3 regions of the Streptomyces sp. LZ34 genome follow, and region 3 is predicted to be linked to each of the others. Evidence: riboswitches for the same ligand, from Rfam matches in the RefSeq annotation. Region 3 holds a riboswitch; each other region holds the start of a gene.
What was found. Region 3 has a riboswitch for cobalamin ahead of ACWY4P_RS19015 (ribonucleoside-diphosphate reductase subunit alpha). Riboswitches for the same ligand answer to the same signal wherever they lie in the genome.

Region 1 (6,100 bases), 4.8 Mb from region 3:
CGACCGTCCTGCGGGCCGTCTCCACCACCCGTTCCCAGGCCTCCCGCAGCTCCGGCCGCTCCCCGACCCTCAGCGGTCGCGCGGTCTCCGGTTCCGGTTCCGGCTCCGTCACGGTCCCTCACCTCCGGGCGCCGATCATGGCAGAGAGGGGCACGGGGAGGTAGGGCGGGAGGTGCGCGGGGCTTCGGCGCTCCACTCCCTCAGCCGCGTCACCCCCGAGCCCACCCCAGTTCACCTTCCGTTCACCCCATGTCCTTACGGTCGTGAGGCACGCGTTGGTTGTCGAACCGATGGCCCGGGTGTGCGACTCCTCCCCTCTCAAAAGAGGGGGCCTGGCACTTGCATTGCACCACAGAATGTAGCGACCTGGTGGCGCTCCGTGCCGCCAAGTTCGGGGATCGCATTCCCCCACGAAGGAGTTCGATGGAACACATCACGCTTCTCATTGGGATCGTGATCATCACGGCCTTGGTGTTCGACTTCACGAACGGCTTCCACGACACGGCCAATGCCATGGCCACCACCATCTCCACGGGAGCTCTCGGTCCCCGGACGGCCGTGGCGATGTCGGCGGTCCTCAATCTCGTCGGCGCGTTCCTCTCCGTGGAGGTCGCCAAGACGATCTCCGGAGGGATCATCGACGAGGGCTCCGGAGTCCGCCCCGAAGTGATCTTCGCGGGTCTGGTCGGCGCGATCCTCTGGAACCTGCTGACCTGGCTGGCCGGACTGCCCTCCAGCTCCTCGCACGCCCTCTTCGGCGGCCTCATCGGCGCGACCCTGGTCTCCGTCGGCATGGACGGGGTCAACAGCGACAAGATCATCATGAAGGTCCTGATCCCGGCCGTGGCCGCGCCGCTCGTGGCCGGAATCGCCGCCCTGGTCGCGACCCGGCTCACCTACCGGCTGGCCCGCGGCCGCGACCCCCAGGACACCGCGAAGGGCTACCGCGCCGGGCAGATCGCCTCGGCCGCGCTGGTCTCCCTCGCCCACGGCACCAACGACGCCCAGAAGACCATGGGTGTGATCACCCTGGCACTGATCACCGGCGGCGCGGTCGCGCCCGACTCCGACCCGCCGCTGTGGGTCATCGTCTCCGCGGGGCTGGCCATCGCCCTCGGTACGTACCTGGGCGGCTGGCGCATCATCCGCACCATGGGCAAGGGCATCACCGACATCCAGCCGCCGCAGGGCTTCGCCGCCCAGACCGGCGCCGCGACCGTCATCCTCGCCTCGTCCCACATCGGCTTCGCGCTCTCCACCACCCAGGTCTGCTCCGGTTCCGTGATGGGCGCGGGGATCGGCCGCAAGGGCGGCGTGGTGCGCTGGTCCACCGCGGGCCGCATGGTCCTCGCCTGGGTGCTCACCCTGCCCGCCGCGGGCCTCGTCGCGGGCGGCGCGGCACTCCTGGCGGACCAGGGCGACTGGGGCGTCACGGCGGTCGCCGTGCTCGCGGTCGCCGCCTGCGCCGGGATCTGGGCGGCCTCGCGCCGCAAGCCCGTCGACCACACCAACGTCAACGATGTCAACGAGGCCGCGACGGCGCCGGCCGAGCCGGTGGGCGTCGTCACGGCCGCCCTCCAGTCCGTGGCCCCGCCGCCCGCCGGGCCGGTGGCCCCCGCCGTTGCCGCTTCCGCCTCCTCCTCCGCCTCCTCCGCCACCCCGGCAGGCGCATCCGCGGCCACCGGCAGCACCAGCTAAGGAAGTAACGCGATGAGCATCGACTGGGCGGCTCTCGGCCAGGTCTTCGGCATCAGCCTCGCGGTGACCGTCGGCTTCGTGGGCGTCTTCACCCTCGGCATCCTCGGCACCTCCCGCAAGCCGCGGCAGGCGGAGGCAGGCCCGACCGCCGCCGCCACCCCCTCCGGCACCTCGGCCCCGGCGGGCGCGGCCTTCAACCCCGCGCGCGCCGGCGCGTACGCCTGCTTCGCACTGTGCGCGGCGGCCGTGGTGTACGGCATCAATCTGATCGTGGCCTGACCCGCTCGACCCACCCACGGCCGCCGGGCCGGAACGCGCCGACCAGCGCGGACCGCCCGGCGGCCGTGGCATGTGCTCCTCGGCACACTCACGCAGGGTGGGGCATTCGCGAGTTGACGGCCATTCGCGGCCCATGGTGGACTTCCGGAGCCAAACGGCGGCAGGAGAGGAAGCCGGTGAGAATCCGGCGCGGTCCCGCCACTGTCACCGGGGAGCGCTCTCCCATCACCTGTACGAGTCACGGCCGTCCACACGGAGGCTGGAAGACCGGGAGAAGCGCGGATCCGGGAGCCAGGAGACTCTCACCGCCGGTCACGTCGAACCAGGGCGCGGACCCTGAGTGAGGACATACCGCCATGCCCGGCACCGCCATGCCGCCGCCGCCCCACCCGCGGCCCCTTCGCCACATCCCGACGCGCCGAGGCAAGACGGCGGACTGACGATGCGTGCCGATCACGCCTCGTACGCGTGCGGCGCCGCCCTCGGCTTTCTCGGCGACCTCGCCCTCGGCGATCCGCGCCGCGGCCACCCCGTGGCCGCGTTCGGGCGCGCCGCCCTGGCCGTCGAGCGGCTGCTGTGGCGCGACCACCGCGGATCCGGGGCTCTTTACACCGCGCTGTGCGCGGGCGGCGTGGCCGCGGGCGCTGTTCTGTCGGTGCGCGCCGTACGGGCCCTGCGAGGCCCCGCGTTGGGATGCCCCGCGTTGGGAAGCCTCGCCTCGGGCAGTACTGCCTCGGAAAGCCCCGCCCTGGGGCGCCCTTCCCCCGCCGCGCAGACCCTGCTGACCGCCGCCGCCACCTGGGCCGTGCTCGGCGGGACGACGCTGGGCCGGGAGGCGCGCGCCGTCGGCGGCGCGCTGGCCGCCGGGGACCTCGACGCCGCCAGGCGGCGGCTGCCGCACCTGTGCGGGCGCGACCCGCAGGCGCTGGACGGGCCTCAGATCGCGCGCGCGGTCGTCGAGTCGGTCGCCGAGAACACCTCGGACGCCGTCGTGGGCGCACTGGTGTGGGGGGCCGTCGGCGGGGTGCCGGGCCTGGTCGGCTTCCGGGCCGTCAACACCCTGGACGCGATGGTGGGTCACAAGTCGCCGCGCTACCGGCGGTTCGGATGGGCCTCGGCCCGGCTGGACGACCTGGCCGGCTGGCCCGGCGCGCGGCTCACCGCGGCGCTGGCCGTCCTGGCCGGGCCCGATCCGCGCGGCGCGTCGCGCGCCTGGCGGCGCGACGGCCACCGCCATCCGAGCCCCAACGCGGGCCCTGTGGAGGCCGCGTTCGCGGGCGCGCTCGGCGTACGGCTGGGCGGCACCCTCGCGTACGGCGGCCGCGTCGAGCACCGGCCGGTGCTCAACCCCGGCGGGCGGCCGGTCGAGGCCGCCGACATCGAGCGCGCGGTACGGCTGTCGCGGCGCGTCGGCGCCCTGGCGCTCGGCGCGTCCGTCACGGCCCGGCTGGCTGTGGGGGCGCTGCGGGCGGCTCGTACGGTCGCGCCCCCGGTCGCGCGGCCCGGCGCCGCGCCCGTACGCGCCGCGCGTGCCTCACATGGCGCGCGGGCCCGTTGGGCACGGTCCATGCGGACACTCGGCGCGGGCTGGTCGGGCGGCCCGGCGACGGCGCGGCCCGTGGCCGCTGGGAGGGACTACGGATGAGCGGAATACACGGCGGGGGCGCGGGTGCGAAGGGCGGGCCGGGCGGCGGGCTGCTCGTCGCGGGTACGACCTCGGACGCGGGCAAGAGCGTCGTCACGGCCGGGATCTGCCGCTGGCTCAGCCGCAAGGGCGTCAGCGTCGCGCCCTTCAAGGCGCAGAACATGTCGCTCAACTCCTTCGTGACCCGCGACGGGGCGGAGATCGGCCGCGCCCAGGCCATGCAGGCCGCCGCCGCGCGCGTCGAGCCGAGCGCGCTGATGAACCCCGTCCTGCTCAAGCCCGGCAGCGACCGCAGCAGCCAAGTGGTGCTGCTGGGCAAGCCGGTGGGCGAGCTGAGTGCGCGTGGGTATTTCGGGGGGTCTGGAGGGGCGTCCCCCGGGGAAAAGCTGCCCGGCGGGCGGCGGGAGGCGCTGCTCGGGACCGTCACCGAGTGCCTGGCCGAGCTGCGGCGCACCCATGACGCGGTGATCTGCGAGGGCGCGGGCAGCCCCGCCGAGATCAATCTGCGCCGAACCGACATCGTCAACCTGGGTCTCGCCCGGGCCGCCCGGCTGCCGGTCGTCGTGGTCGGGGACATCGACCGCGGCGGCGTCTTCGCGTCGTTCTTCGGCACGACCGCGCTGCTCTCCGAGGCCGACCAGCGGCTTGTCGCGGGCTATCTGGTGAACAAGTTCCGCGGCGATGTGACCCTGCTGGAGCCAGGCCTTCAGATGCTGCACGGCCTGACGGGCCGCCCGACCATGGGCGTGCTGCCGTACGCGCACGGGCTCGGCATCGACGAGGAGGACGGGCTGCGGGTGTCGCTGCGCGGGGCGGTGCGCGAGAGCGTCGTCGCGCCGCCGCACGGCGCGGACATCCTGCGGGTCGCGGTCGCCGCCGTGCCGCTCATGTCGAACTTCACGGACGTGGACGCACTGGCCGCCGAACCCGGCGTGGTCGTTCGGTTCGTGGACCGGCCGGAGGAGCTGGCCGACGCCGATCTGGTGGTGCTGCCGGGCACCCGCGGCACCGTACGGGCGCTGGAGTGGCTGCGGCGGCGCGGTCTGGCCGCGGCGATCGCGCGGCGGGCGGCGGAGGGCCGGCCGGTGCTGGGCATCTGCGGCGGCTTCCAGATGCTCGGCGAGCGCATCGAGGACGAGGTCGAGTCGCGGGCCGGGACGGTGGAGGGGCTCGGGCTGCTGCCGGTTCGGGTGCGGTTCGCGGTGCACAAGACCCTCGCGCGGCCGGTCGGCGAGGCGCTCGGCGAGCGGGTGGAGGGCTACGAGATCCACCACGGGGTCGCCGAGCTGCTGGACGGCGCGGACGAACCCTTCCTGGACGGCTGCCGGGTGGGCTCGGTGTGGGGCACGCACTGGCACGGCTCGCTGGAGAGCGACGGCTTCCGGCGCGCCTTCCTGCGGCGGGTCGCGGACGCGGCGGGCCGGGCGTTCGTCCCGGCGCCGGACACCAGTTTCGGGGAGCTGCGCGAGGAGCAGCTGGACCGGCTGGGCGACCTGATCGAAGAACACGCGGACACGGACGCGCTGCTGCGGCTGATCGAGAACGGCGTGCCGGAGGGGCTGCCGTTCGTCCCGCCGGGGGCGCCGCCCCGGCCTCCCGGGCCCTCGCTGCCCTCTCCTGCGGCGTCTCCGGAGGAGTCGTCTCAGGAGGAGTCGTCTCAGGAGGAGTCGTTCCCTCCGCCCCGCCCAGAAGACCACCACCGCGCCCACACCGCAGGAGGTACCCCCGCATGACCGCCACCCCCTACCCGTTCACCGCGCTCGTCGGGATGGCCGACCTGCGGCTGGGCCTCCTGCTCAACGCCGTGTCGCCGGCCGTCGGCGGGGTGCTGGTACGCGGCGAGAAGGGCACCGCGAAGTCGACGGCCGTACGGGCGCTGGCCGCCCTGCTGCCCGGCATCGACGTGGTGGCCGGCTGCCGGTTCTCCTGCGACCCCACCGCGCCCGACCCGGGCTGCCCGGACGGCCCGCACGAGCCGGACACCGGCACCGTACGGCCCGCCCGGATGGTCGAGCTGCCGGTCGGCGCCTCCGAGGACCGGCTGGTCGGGGCGCTGGACATCGAGCGGGCGCTGTCGGACGGGGTGAAGGCGTTCGAGCCGGGTCTGCTGGCCGACGCACACCGCGGCGTGCTGTACGTCGACGAGGTCAACCTGCTGCACGACCACCTGATCGACCTGCTGCTCGACGCGGCCGCCATGGGCGCCTCCTATGTGGAGCGCGAGGGCGTGTCCGTACGGCACGCGGCGCGCTTTCTGCTGGTGGGCACCATGAACCCCGAAGAGGGCGAGCTGCGGCCGCAGTTGCTGGACCGCTTCGGCCTGACGGTGGAGGTCGCGGCGTCGCGGGACACCGACGAGCGGGTCGAGGTGGTGCGGCGGCGGCTGGCGTACGACGAGGACCCGGCCGGGTTCGCCGCGCGCTGGGCGGACGAGGAGGGCGCGCTGCGGGAGCGCGTGGCGGCGGCGCGTGCCCTGCT
Region 2 (6,100 bases), 4.5 Mb from region 3:
CCGGGCCACGGCATCCGCATCCTGCCCGGCCCGTCCTCGATGTGGTTCGACGCCACGGGCAAGCGCTTCAACAGCCCGGACATCCCGGGCTACGACACCCTGCACACCCTCAAGTCGATCACCGACTCCGGCTACGACTACTCCTGGTTCGTCACCACCCAGAAGATCATCGCGAAGGAGTTCGCGCTCTCCGGCTCCGAGCAGAACCCGGACCTCACCAACAAGAACATCTGGCAGCTGCTGTCACGTATCTGGCAGACCCCCGAGCCGATCGAGAGATTCAAGAACAAGGGCGCCGACTTCGTCGTGGCCTCGACACTGGCCGAACTCGTCACCGGCATGAACAAACTGACCGGCGACAACCTCATCGACCTCGCCGACCTCAAACGGCAGATCGACGCCCGCGACCGGGAGATCGACAACCCCTACACCAAGGACGTCCAGGTCATGGGCATCCGCAACGCCCTCGCCTACCCCGGGGACACTCTCAGCCGCACGGCCTCCATCCACAAGATCCTCGATCCGGGCGCCGGACCCCTGATCGCCGTACGTCTGAACGTCCTCACCCGCAAGACGCTCGGCGGCCTCCAGACCGACCTCTCCGGCCGCGTCCTGGACACGGCCGGGAACCCCGTGCCCGGTCTGTACGCGGCCGGAGAGGTCGCGGGCTTCGGCGGCGGCGGAGTCCACGGCTACCGCTCCCTGGAGGGCACCTTCCTCGGCGGCTGCCTCTTCTCCGGCCGCGAGGCGGGGCGCGCCGCCGCGGAGGCGACCGCAACCTGAGGCGGGCCTCGGTGGTCAGCGAGGCGGGAGTGTGCCCAGGAAGCGTATGTGGGGGCGGTCGTCGGGGCCGGTGCGGGTGACGGTGGCCCGTACGCCGTAGACGTCGGCGATGAGGGCCGGGGTGAGGACGTCCTGCGGGCTGCCGCAGGCCACCACGCGGCCCTGCTTGAGGACCACGAGCCGGTCGCAGTACATCGCTGCCAGGTTCAGGTCGTGCAGGGCGACGACGCTGGTGAGGCGGAGTTCGGTGATCAAGGTCAGCAGGGCGAGCTGGTGCTGAATGTCGAGGTGGTTGGTGGGTTCGTCCAGTAGCAGTTCCCGCGGCTGCTGGGCGAGGGCGCGGGCGATCTGGACGCGCTGGCGTTCGCCGCCGGAGAGGGTGTGCCAGGGGCGGCCGGCCTTGTCGGTCAGCCCGGTGCGGGCCAGCGCGGCACCGACGGCCTCCTCGTCCTCGGGCGAGGCGGGGGCCCAGGCCCGGCGGTGAGGGACGCGGCCGAGGCGTACGACCTCGAGGACGGTCAACGCGACCTGGGTGTCGGCCTGTTGCTCGACGACGGCCACACGGCGGGCGACCGCGCGGCGCCCCACCTGCTCCAGTGGGCGGTCGTCGAGAGTGACGGTGCCGGAGGCCGGCGTGATGACGCCGGCGAGCAGGCGCAGCAGCGTGGATTTGCCCGAGCCGTTCGGGCCGAGGAGGCCGGTGACGGTACCGGGGCGTGGGGTGAGGCTGACCCCGTCCAGGATCGGCGTGCCGCCCGCCGTGTAGGTGAGCCGATCGGCGCGCAGCCCGGCGCCGTCAGCGGTGCCGGTCATCGCGGACTCCTGGTCCGGTACAGCACGAGGACGAACGCCGGGACGCCGATCAGCGAGGTCACCACGCCCACCGGCACCTCCTGCGGGTCCAGGACGGTACGGGCGAGGGTGTCGACCCACACCAGGAACACCGCCCCGGCCAGAGCGGTGGCCGGCAGCAGCCGCGTATGGCCGGGTCCGGTGAGCGCGCGGGCGGCGTGCGGCAGTACCAGGCCGACGAAGCCGATCGCCCCGGCCGAGCTGACCAGGACGGCCGTCAGCAGGGCGGTGGCGCACAGCAGCACCAGCCGGGTGCGGGCCACGTTCACGCCCAGCGAGGCGGCCGCCTCCTGCCCGAACGCGAACGCGTCCAGCTGTCCGGCGCGCCCGGCGCACACCAGCAGCGCCGCCACCAGCGCCGCCGAGCACACCCCCACATCCGTCCAGTCGGCCCCGCTGAGCGAGCCGAGCAGCCAGAACAGCACCCCGCGGGTGGTCTCGGCGTCGGCCGCCGTCATCACGACGAAGGAGGTGAGCGCGGAGAACAGCTGCATGGCCGCGACGCCGGAGAGCACCACCCGGTCCGTGGTGCCGCCGAGAGTGTGGCTGAGCAGCAGCACCAGCGCGAAGGAGCCAATCGCCCCCAAGAATGCCCCGCCCGACACGGACATTGCCCCGCCTCCCGCGCCGAGCACGACGACCACGACCGCGCCGGTCGAGGCCCCGGACGAGACGCCCAGGACGAAGGGGTCGGCGAGCGGGTTGCGCAGCAGGGACTGCATCACCGCCCCGCACACGGCCAGTCCGGCGCCGCACACGGCCGCGAGCAGGGTGCGCGGTAGTCGCAGGTTCCACACGATCCCGTCCCGGATGGGTGTCAACTCCGCCTTTCCCCAGCCGAGATGGGCCGCCACCGTCGCCCATACGTCACCGACCGCGATGTCCGCCGGGCCGATGGTGATCGCCACGGCGATGGAGACGCACAGCAGCGCGAGACCGGCCGCCCACAGCAGCGCGCGGCGCAGACCGCGCACCGCTGCCGGCGCGGCCGAGGACAGGGCGGTGCTCATCCCTCGAGGCCGTACTCGCGCAGCGCCGCCGACACCTTCTCGATGCCCTCGACGGTCCGGATGGTCGGATTCATGGCCTGCCCGGACAGCAGCACGTACCGCTTGTTCTTCACCGCGGTCAGGCTCCTCGTGACCGGGTCGGACTCCAGGAACTCGATCTTCTTCGCCGCGGTTTCGGCCGTCTGCTGCTTGCGGGTCAGGTCGCCGATGACGAGGATGTCGGGGTCGCGGTCGGCGACGGTCTCCCAGTTGACCTGGGGCCACTCCTCGTGGGTGTCGTCGAAGGCGTTCTTCGCGCCGAGTTCGCGGGTGATGATGCCGGGGGCGCCGCAGCAGCCCGCCACGTACGGGGACTGGGAGTTGGCGAACCAGTACATGACGGTGACATCCCGGGCGTCGAGGCCGGAGGTGGCCCTCTTTACCCGGGCCTTGAGATCGGCGACGAGCTTCTCGCCGCGCTCCTGCACGCCGAAGATCCGTGCCAGGTCGGTGACTTCGCCATAAACCGCGTCCATGGTCAGCGGCTCGGTGCGCGCACCATCGCCGTCACCGCTGTTGTCCTTGCCGACGCAGTCGGAGGGGGAGAGGTAGGTGGCCACGCCGAGCTTGTCGAACTCCTTCCGCGGGGCCACACCGCCCTTGCCGAGTGTGGAGGCGAAGGAGGAGGCGACGAAGTCGGGTTCGGTGTCCAGGACTTTTTCGAACGAGGGGGCGTTGTCGGACAGCCGCTTCACCTTCGCGTTGGCCTTCTCCAGCCCTTTCGCCACCGGGTCCGTCCAGGTGGCGGTACCCACCATACGGTCGGCGAGCCCGAGGGAGAGCATGATCTCGGTCGTACCCTGGTTGAGGGAGACCGCCCGCTGCGGAGGTTCGTCGACGTGGACCTTCTGCCCGCAGTTGTCGAGAGTGACCGGATAGCCGGCGGACTTGCCCTTGGCCGGGCTCGCCTCGGCCGACGGGCCGGAGGAACCACCGCAGCCGGTCAGCAGCAGGGCACCTGCCAGGAGCGGGACGGCATGACGGAGAGGGCGTGCGAGCGGCACGGAGCTTCCTTCGGTGTCGAGGGCTCTTGCGCGAAGCCCGGTCGTACAGTGCTCCCCCGGCCGTTTTCCGGTGTCGGAGGCCGCCAGCAGGTCTTCGGGCTCGGGGTCAGCCGGAACGAGGCGCCTTCCCGGACCGCGATCGCCGTCCAGTGGCCGATGCCCCGCCCGTCGCCCTCACCGCTGCGCGTCAGCTCCGGATTCACACCGGATTCCCTGACCCGTGCACGCACGTGTACGTACATGGGTACGACTGGCCCCGGCAAGCTACCACACGCGCCTCACGCCCCTGCCGGCGCGAGCACCACTGACTTCCCCCCTGGCATGGCGGCGATCCGCACCTGGACGCGCTCGCGCGTGGCGAACGCCTTGTCCACTGGGTCGCCCCCGCGCCCGCCGCCTGTATAGGCTGGCGGTGCAGCTGGTTCGCCCTGTCCGCCAGGCAGGCGCGTCGCAAGAGGGAACCCGGTGGGAATCCGGGACTGCCCCGCAGCGGTGAGCGGGAACGACCGCCGTCATCAAGCACTGGGCCCGGAGAGCCGGGTCTGGGAAGCGACGGCCAGTAGGTGCCTCGTACGACAGGTCGTACGTCACGAGGCGCGCCTGCGAGTCCGAAGACCTGCCACTGCCCGTGTGCGATGTGCGCGCACGGAATCTCGGTGACCTCGAGGGCGGGTCGGCGGCACGGTCGAGCACCCCCAGCGGGTCTCGCCGCCTTCGCCATCCCTTCGCCCTCGTCCCGTCCCGGGAAGTCGAAACGAGTGCTCGCGAAGGAGAGTTCCGTGACAACCAAGGCCGCAGCCATGGCAGCCCGGGCCACCGTGTACGGCTACCCCCGCCAGGGGCCGAACCGGGAACTGAAGAAGGCGATCGAGGGCCATTGGAAGGGCCGGGTCACCGCCGAAGGCCTGCGTGAGGTCGCGGCCGGTCTGCGCCGCGCCACCTGGCGGCAGCTGGCCGATGCCGGTATCCACGAGGTGCCGACCGGCGACTTCTCGTACTACGACCACGTTCTGGACACCACGGTCATGGTCGGTGCGATCCCCGCCCGCCACCGTGCCGCCGTCGAGGCCGACCCCCTGGGCGGTTACTTCGCGATGGCGCGCGGCACGCAGGAGGCGGCGCCGCTGGAGATGACCAAGTGGTTCGACACCAACTACCACTATCTCGTGCCCGAGGTGGGCCCGGACACGGTCTTCGCGGCCGACTCGACCAAACAGGTCGCCGAGGCGCGTGAGGCCCTCACGCTCGGCCACACCCCGCGCCCGGTCCTGGTCGGCCCGGTCACCTATCTGCTGCTCGCCAAGCCGGCCCCCGGCGTCGCCGCTGACTTCGAGCCACTGACCCTCCTGGACCGGCTGCTCCCGGTCTACGCGGAGATCCTCACCGATCTCCGCGCGGCGGGCGCGCAGTGGGCGCAGCTGGACGAGCCCGCCCTCGTCCAGGACCGCACCCCGGCCGAACTGAACGCCGCAGCCCGCGCCTACCACCACCTCGGCGGCCTCACCGACCGCCCGAAGCTGCTGGTGGCCTCCTACTTCGACCGGCTCGGCGAGGCCCTGCCGGTCCTGGTCAAGGCCCCTGTCGACGGGCTCGCTGTGGACTTCACCGGCGCCGCTGCCGCGAACCTTGACGCACTCGCCGCCGTCGGCGGCCTGCCCGGCAAGCGCCTCGTCGCCGGCGTCGTGGACGGCCGCAACGTATGGGGCAACGACCTGGAGAAGTCGCTGTCCACCCTCGGCACCCTCCTCGGCCTGGCTGACCGGGTCGACGTCGCCGCCTCCTGCTCCCTGCTGCACGTCCCGCTCGACGCCGCCGCCGAGCGGGACATCGAACCCCAGATCCTGCGCTGGCTGGCCTTCGCCCGGCAGAAGACCGGTGAGATCGTCACCCTGGCCCGCGGCCTGGCCCAGGGCACGGACACCATCGCGGCCGAACTGGCGGCCAACCGGGCCGATCTGGCCTCCCGAGCGGTCTCCCGCATCACCCGCGACCCCGCCGTCCGCGCCCGCACCGCGGCCGTCACCGCCGCCGACGCCCGCCGCTCCCAGCCATACGCCGAACGTGCCACGGCCCAGCGCACCCACCTGCGCCTGCCCCCGCTGCCGACGACCACGATCGGCTCCTTCCCACAGACCGATGAGCTGCGCGCCGCCCGCGCCGATCTGAGGGCCGGGCGGATCGACCAGGCCGCCTACGAGGAGCGGATCGAGGCCGAGATCCGCGAGGTGATCTCCTTCCAGGAGAAGGCCGGCCTCGACGTCCTGGTGCACGGCGAGCCCGAACGAAGCGACATGGTCCAGTACTTCGCCGAACAGCTCACCGGCTACCTCGCCACCCGGCACGGCTGGGTCCAGTCCTACGGCACCCGCTACGTCCGCCCGCCGATCCTCGCCGGCGATGTCTCCCGTCCCG
Region 3 (6,100 bases):
GAGGGCGGTCGTGGAGTCGTCCAGCATGATCGACATGCCGGGCTCGACCAGCTCCGCGGCGGCCGCGGCCACCGCCTCCTTCTGGGCCCGGTTCACCCCCATCCGGTAGTCCAGGCTGGACTCGAAGACCGACGACGGCAGCGCCGAGACCCCGCCCCGGAACTTGCGCACCACGCCGAGCCTGGCCAGCTCGTCCAGATCCCGGTGCACGGTCATGAGGCTGACGCCGGTCAGCTCGGCGAGCTCGGCCGCGGTGGCGGTGGAGTGCTCGAGCACGTACTCGGTGATGGTCTGTCTGCGTGCGGCCTGGGTGCGGGGCGGGACGTCGGACGCGCCGGTCGTGGTCATGTGGCGGATTCTCCCCCACAGTCCGTGGACGTGGCCCCTGTGTGCGCGGCCTCCGTGTGCGCGGCCCCCGCGCCCGCGTTCCCTCCGGGCGCGGTCCCCGCGGGCGCCTCCCCCGTCGGCACGTTCAGCGACCGCAGCGCCGTCCGCTCCCCCGCCACCTCGATCTCGCTCACCGCCGCGTTGTCCAGCCGTGGGAACACCTGCCGGTAGCGGCCGACGGGGATGCCCAGCAGCGCGCACAGCGCCATGCGCAGCAGGGAGTTGTGCGCCACGACGAGCACCGTGCGGCCCGGGTGCGCGGCGGCCAGGCCGCGCAGCGCGGCCGCGGCGCGGGCCGCCGCGGCGGCGGGCGGCTCCGCTCCGGGGAACGCGCCCGCTACCGCGTCCGCCCGGAAGGCCCGTACGGCCGCCGGGTCCTCCGCCTCCATTTCGGCGATGGTGCGGCCCTCGCCCCAGCCGAAGTCGACCTCGCGCAGGTCCTGGACGACCTCGGGGGCGAGCCCGAGCGCGTCGGCGGCCGGGCGCGCGGTCAGCCGGGCCCGGCTGAGCGGGGAGCAGGCGACCGCGTTGACATCACGCCCGCTCACCCAATGGGCGAGCGCTTCCGCCTGCCGGAATCCCCGTTCGGTCAGGGCCACGTCCGAGATCCCGGCGTACCGGTTCTCCGCGTGCCACACCGTCTCGCCGTGGCGAACGAGCAGTAGACGAGCCGTCACAGGACGCTTCCTCTCCTCGGCGCGCACCCGCATGACGACGCGCGGCCCATTGCTTTGTCACGTCAACGATGTTAAATCTAGCGTCGCCTCTGTGATGGAACGCCGAAGAAAGGCCACCCATGCGTGTCCTCGCCGCCGGAGACCACTTCGTACGTCCCGACCTCATCATCGCCGCGCTCCGCGGCGAGCCGGGGCTCGGCGACGTCGACGCCGTCGTCGCCGAGCTGACGCTGCCGTGGCCGCACGAGCCCTTCGGCCCGGTGGGCGGTCCGGAGAGCCGGGTGATCGAGGCCAGCGGCACCGAGGAGCAGCTGATCGAGGCGCTGGCGGGGGCCGAGGTGTGCGTGACGCAGATGGCGCCGTTCACCGCCGGGGTCTTCGCCGCCCGCCCCGAGCTGCGCATGGTCGCGGTCTCCCGGGGCGGCCCGGTCAATGTGGACCTGCCGGCCGCCACCCGCGCGGGCGTCGCCGTCAGCTTCGCGCCCGGCCGTAACGCCACCGCCGCCGCCGAGTTCGCGATCGGCATGATGCTGGCCGCGATGCGCCGCATCCCGACCGCGGACGCCGAGCTGCGCGCCGGCCGCTGGCGCGGGGACTTCTACGCGTACGAGGAGGGCGGCAGCGAGCTGGACGGTGCCACCGTCGGCCTGGTGGGCTACGGGGCCATCGGCCGGATCGTCGCCCGCGTGCTGCGCGCGTTCGGCGCCCAGGTGCTGATCGCCGACCCGTACACCGACCCCGAGACCGCCCGCGCGGACGGTGTGGTCCCGGTCGAACTGGACGAACTCCTCGCCCGCAGCTCCGTGGTGAGCCTGCACGCCCGGCTCACCCCCGAGACCAAGGGGCTCATCGACGCCGACCGGATCGCCCGGATGCGGCCCGGAGCGGTCCTGGTGAACACCGCGCGCGGCGGTCTGCTGGACTACGCGCCGCTGCCGGAGGCGCTGCGCTCCGGCCGCCTGGGGGCCCTCGCCCTCGATGTGTACGACCTCGAACCGCCGCCCGCCGACTGGCCGCTGCACTCCGCGCCCAATGTCGTCACCACCCCGCACCTCGCCGGCGCCACCCGGCAGACCGCCCACCGCGCGGCCGCCATCACCGCCGCCGAGGTCGGCCGCTACGCGCGCGGCGAGAAGCTCGCGCACCCGGCGAACCAGCCGACGAACCAGCCCACGGACTAGCCCGGCCAACAGCCCAGCCACCAGCCACCCCGCAGTCGACGCCCCCAAGGAGGGCCGTACGCATGAGCACCGTCCTCGGAGTCGATGTCGGCACCTCCGTCACCAAGGCCGTCGCCTTCGGCCGGGACGGCAGGTCCCTGGCCGCCGCGAGCCGCCCCAGCCGGCTCGACCGCCTGCCCGGCGGGCGGGTTGAGCAGGACCTGGAGGACGTGCTGCGCACGGTCGCCGAGGTGGTCCGCGAGGTGACGGCCACCCTGGCCGCGACAGGCCGGGCGGCCCCGGTCGCGCTCGCGCTCACCGGGCAGGGCGACGGGCTGTGGCTGCGCGACGCGGCGGGCCGGGCCGTGCGCCCGCCGATCTCGTGGATGGACGGGCGGGCGAACGACACCGTGGCCCGCTGGGGCGAGGACGGCACCATCCGCGAGCTCTACCGGCTCACCGGCTCCGGGGTGTTCCCCGGCTGCCACGCGCCGCTGCTGCGCTGGCTGGCCGACCACGAGCCGGAGGCGCTGGCGCGCGCGGAGGTCGCGGGCTACTGCGTGGACGCTGTGGCGCAGCGGCTCACCGGCGTCATCGGTGTGGACGCCTCGGACGCGTCCATGCCCTTTCTGGACGTGACCACGCGTGAGTATGTCCCCAAGGCCCTGGAAGCGTGTGGAATCGCCGAATACGCCCGGCTGTTGCCGCCGCCCGCCGCGCCCGACACCGTACGGCGGCTGGACGAGGCGGGCGCGAAGCTGCTCGGGCTGCCGGCCGGACTGCCCGTCACGGCGGGCCCGTACGACCTTCCGGCGTGCGCGATCGGCAGCGGGGTCGAGGAGGTGGGCGACGGCCTGCTGATCGTCGGCACCACGCTGGCCAGCCAGGTCCTCACGGACAGCGCGCGGATCGACCCGGCCGCCGACCCGGCGGGCATGTGGCTGTGCGTGCCCGACCGGGACCGCTGGCTGCGCGGCATGCCCGCCATGGTGGGCACGGCGGCCCTGGAGTGGGTCCTGGAGTTCACCGGGGCCACCACCGCGGATCTGGACGCACTCCTCGCCGACAGCCCGCCGGGGGCGCGCGGGGTGACCGCGCTGCCCTTCCTGTCCGACGCGGGCGAGCGCGCCCCGTTCGTGGAGCCAGCCGCGCGGGGCCGGTTGGACGGGCTGACGCTCGCGACGACACGCGCGGACGCCGTACGGGCCGCCTGCGAGGCCGTGGCGTATGCCGCCCGCCACTGCCTGGAGGCCGCGGGGCTGACGGCGAGCCTCGCGGCGTGCGGGGGCGGCACCCGGTCCGCCGCCTGGACCCAGCTGTTCGCGGACGTCCTCGGGCGGCCGGTGCGCATCCCCGACGAGCCCGAAGTGGGGGCGCGCGGCGCGGTCGCGGTCGCCTGGCGGGCGCTCGGCGACCCGGTGGACGCGACACAATGGCGAGCCGATTCGCGTACTGTCGTACCGGACGCGGACCGCGCCGAGGCATACGAGCGCGGCTACGAGGACTACCGGGCCAGGCTGGCCCGTACCCTCGCGGAGTGGCGGGCAACGGCGCCCGCTTAACGGCGGCCAGGCACCGCGCCAGGCCCGAAGCGGGCCCATGGCCCGAGGCGGGCCCATCCCGGGACCGCGCCAAGCCTGTGCCAGGCTCACGCCTGACCGCCCGTGCCGGACCCCTGCCAGGGCCGTACCGGACCCGTACGGGACCCGTGCCAGGCCTGGCTCAGGGCCGCGCCAAGTCCGGCACTGAATAGCACATTCGTACGAAACACTCCACCTCGCGACACAACATGTGGGGGTGCGTGCGCTCGCCACCACAAGATGTATGCTCATGCTCGCTGTCGCCGCAGGGGAATCCGGTGGGAATCCGGAACTGTCCCGCAACGGTGTACGCGTGCGCTTTTGCGTACCCGCAAGTCCGAGGACCTGCCGCCGACAGCCGTCTCATACGTCCGGGCCCCGCGGGTTGGGCCGGTGGACGCTGCGTGGTACGCCGACCCAACCCCTGGGGCCCGGCATGCCCGTACGCGCCCATCGCGCACCACCCGTGAGGCCCCAAGCCGAGCGAGGGAGAGCACTTCAGTGACCATCGCGCCAGCCGATCCGGTTTCAGAGGCAGCGGCTATTCAGGCAGCGGGCGACGCGCCCGGGACCGCCCTGCTGCGGACCCTGACGGAGCTCACCGTCGACCTGCCCGCCACCGACCCCGGCAAGGTCGCGGCCGCCGCCCTGCGCGGCCGCCATCCCGGCTCGGACGAGGCGGAGTTGCGCACCCTTGCGACCGAGGCGGCGGCCGGGCTGATCGCCGAGGAGCCGGAGTACTCGAAGCTCGCCGCGCGGCTGTTGACCCTCGCCATCGCCGAGGAGGCGGCCGGGCAGGGCGCGGTCTCGTTCTCGGCCTCGGTGGCCGTGGGACACCGCGAGGGCCTGATCGCGGACGGCACCGCCGAGTTCGTGACCGCCCACACCGCCCGCCTGGACGGGCTGGTCGAGCGGGCGCTGGTCGACGGCGCCGACGACCGCTTCGGCTACTTCGGGCTGCGTACGCTGCACAGCCGCTATCTGCTCCGCCACCCGATCACCCGCCAGGTGATCGAGACGCCGCAGCACTTCCTGCTGCGGGTGGCCTGCGGACTGGCCGAGGACCACTCGGAGCGGGCGCTGGACGACGTCGCCGAGCTCTACCGGCTCACCAGCACGCTGTCGTATCTGCCCAGCTCCCCCACCCTGTTCAACTCCGGCACCCGCCACCCGCAGATGTCGTCCTGCTATCTGCTGGACTCGCCGCTGGACGAGCTGGACTCGATCTACAACCGCTACCACCAGGTGGCGCGGCTCTCCAAGCACGCGGGCGGCATCGGGCTCTCGTACTCGCGCATCCGCGCCCGCGGTTCGCTGATCCGCGGCACCAACGGGCACTCCAACGGCATCGTGCCGTTCCTGCGCACGCTCGACGCCTCCGTCGCCGCCGTCAACCAGGGCGGCCGGCGCAAGGGCGCGGCCTGTGTGTACCTGGAGACCTGGCATGCGGACATCGAGGAGTTCCTGGAGCTTCGGGACAACACGGGCGAAGAGGCCCGCCGCACCCACAACCTCAACATCGCGCACTGGATCCCGGACGAGTTCATGCGCCGGGTCGAGGCCGACGCCGACTGGTCGCTGTTCTCGCCGGTCGACGCGCCCGCGCTGGTCGACCTGTGGGGCGAGGAGTTCGACGCCGCCTACAAGAAGGCCGAGGCGGCGGGGCTGGCCGTCAAGACCGTCCCGGCGCGCCAGCTGTACGCCCGGATGATGCGCACCCTCGCGCAGACCGGCAACGGCTGGATGACCTTCAAGGACGCCGCCAACCGCACCGCCAACCAGACCGCCGAGCCCGGCCGGGTCGTGCACTCCTCCAACCTGTGCACCGAGATCCTGGAGGTCACGGACGACGGCGAGACGGCCGTGTGCAACCTGGGGTCGGTCAACCTGGCCGCGCACCTGGGCAAAGACGTCGGCGACGGGGAGGAAGTAATGGACTGGGAGCGGCTGGACGCGACCGTCCGTACCGCCGTCACCTTCCTCGACCGTGTGGTGGACATCAACTTCTACCCCACCCAGGAGGCCGGGGCGTCCAACTCGCGCTGGCGGCCGGTGGGTCTGGGCCTGATGGGCCTCCAGGACGTCTTCTTCCGGCTGCGGCTGCCCTTCGACTCGCCCGAGGCGCAGAAGCTGTCCACCCAGATCTCCGAGCGCATCATGCTCGCGGCGTACGAGGCGTCCTGCGCGCTCGCCGAGCGCCACGGCCCGCACCCGGCCTGGTCCGCCACCCGCACCGCGCGCGGCGTGCTGCACCCGGACCACTACACGGACGCGGTGGCGACCTGGCCCGAGCGGT

Region 1: linked by a shared signal. The riboswitch ahead of ACWY4P_RS41545 (cobalamin biosynthesis protein) and the one ahead of ACWY4P_RS19015 (ribonucleoside-diphosphate reductase subunit alpha) in region 3 are both predicted to bind cobalamin.
Region 2: linked by a shared signal. The riboswitch ahead of ACWY4P_RS01420 (ABC transporter substrate-binding protein) and the one ahead of ACWY4P_RS19015 (ribonucleoside-diphosphate reductase subunit alpha) in region 3 are both predicted to bind cobalamin.

The regions. Positions count from the first base shown of each region.
Region 1 covers NZ_CM132680.1:9,650,661-9,656,760, reverse strand. Annotated here, with positions in the region: gene ACWY4P_RS41560 (class II aldolase/adducin family protein) at 1-73, opposite strand, end outside; gene ACWY4P_RS41555 (anion permease) at 424-1,698, shown strand; gene ACWY4P_RS41550 (hypothetical protein) at 1,711-1,977, shown strand; cobalamin riboswitch at 2,098-2,298, shown strand; gene ACWY4P_RS41545 (cobalamin biosynthesis protein) at 2,420-3,622, shown strand; gene ACWY4P_RS41540 (cobyric acid synthase) at 3,619-5,355, shown strand; gene ACWY4P_RS41535 (putative cobaltochelatase) at 5,352-6,100, shown strand, end outside.
Region 2 covers NZ_CM132680.1:297,396-303,495, reverse strand. Annotated here, with positions in the region: gene ACWY4P_RS01435 (FAD-binding dehydrogenase) at 1-783, shown strand, start outside; gene ACWY4P_RS01430 (ABC transporter ATP-binding protein) at 799-1,596, opposite strand; gene ACWY4P_RS01425 (FecCD family ABC transporter permease) at 1,593-2,645, opposite strand; gene ACWY4P_RS01420 (ABC transporter substrate-binding protein) at 2,642-3,688, opposite strand; cobalamin riboswitch at 3,757-3,958, opposite strand; cobalamin riboswitch at 4,090-4,326, shown strand; gene metE (5-methyltetrahydropteroyltriglutamate--homocysteine S-methyltransferase) at 4,468-6,100, shown strand, end outside.
Region 3 covers NZ_CM132680.1:4,841,804-4,847,903, forward strand. Annotated here, with positions in the region: gene ACWY4P_RS18995 (DeoR/GlpR family DNA-binding transcription regulator) at 1-348, opposite strand, end outside; gene ACWY4P_RS19000 (histidine phosphatase family protein) at 345-1,064, opposite strand; gene ACWY4P_RS19005 (2-hydroxyacid dehydrogenase) at 1,184-2,245, shown strand; gene ACWY4P_RS19010 (FGGY family carbohydrate kinase) at 2,308-3,786, shown strand; cobalamin riboswitch at 4,048-4,171, shown strand; gene ACWY4P_RS19015 (ribonucleoside-diphosphate reductase subunit alpha) at 4,306-6,100, shown strand, end outside.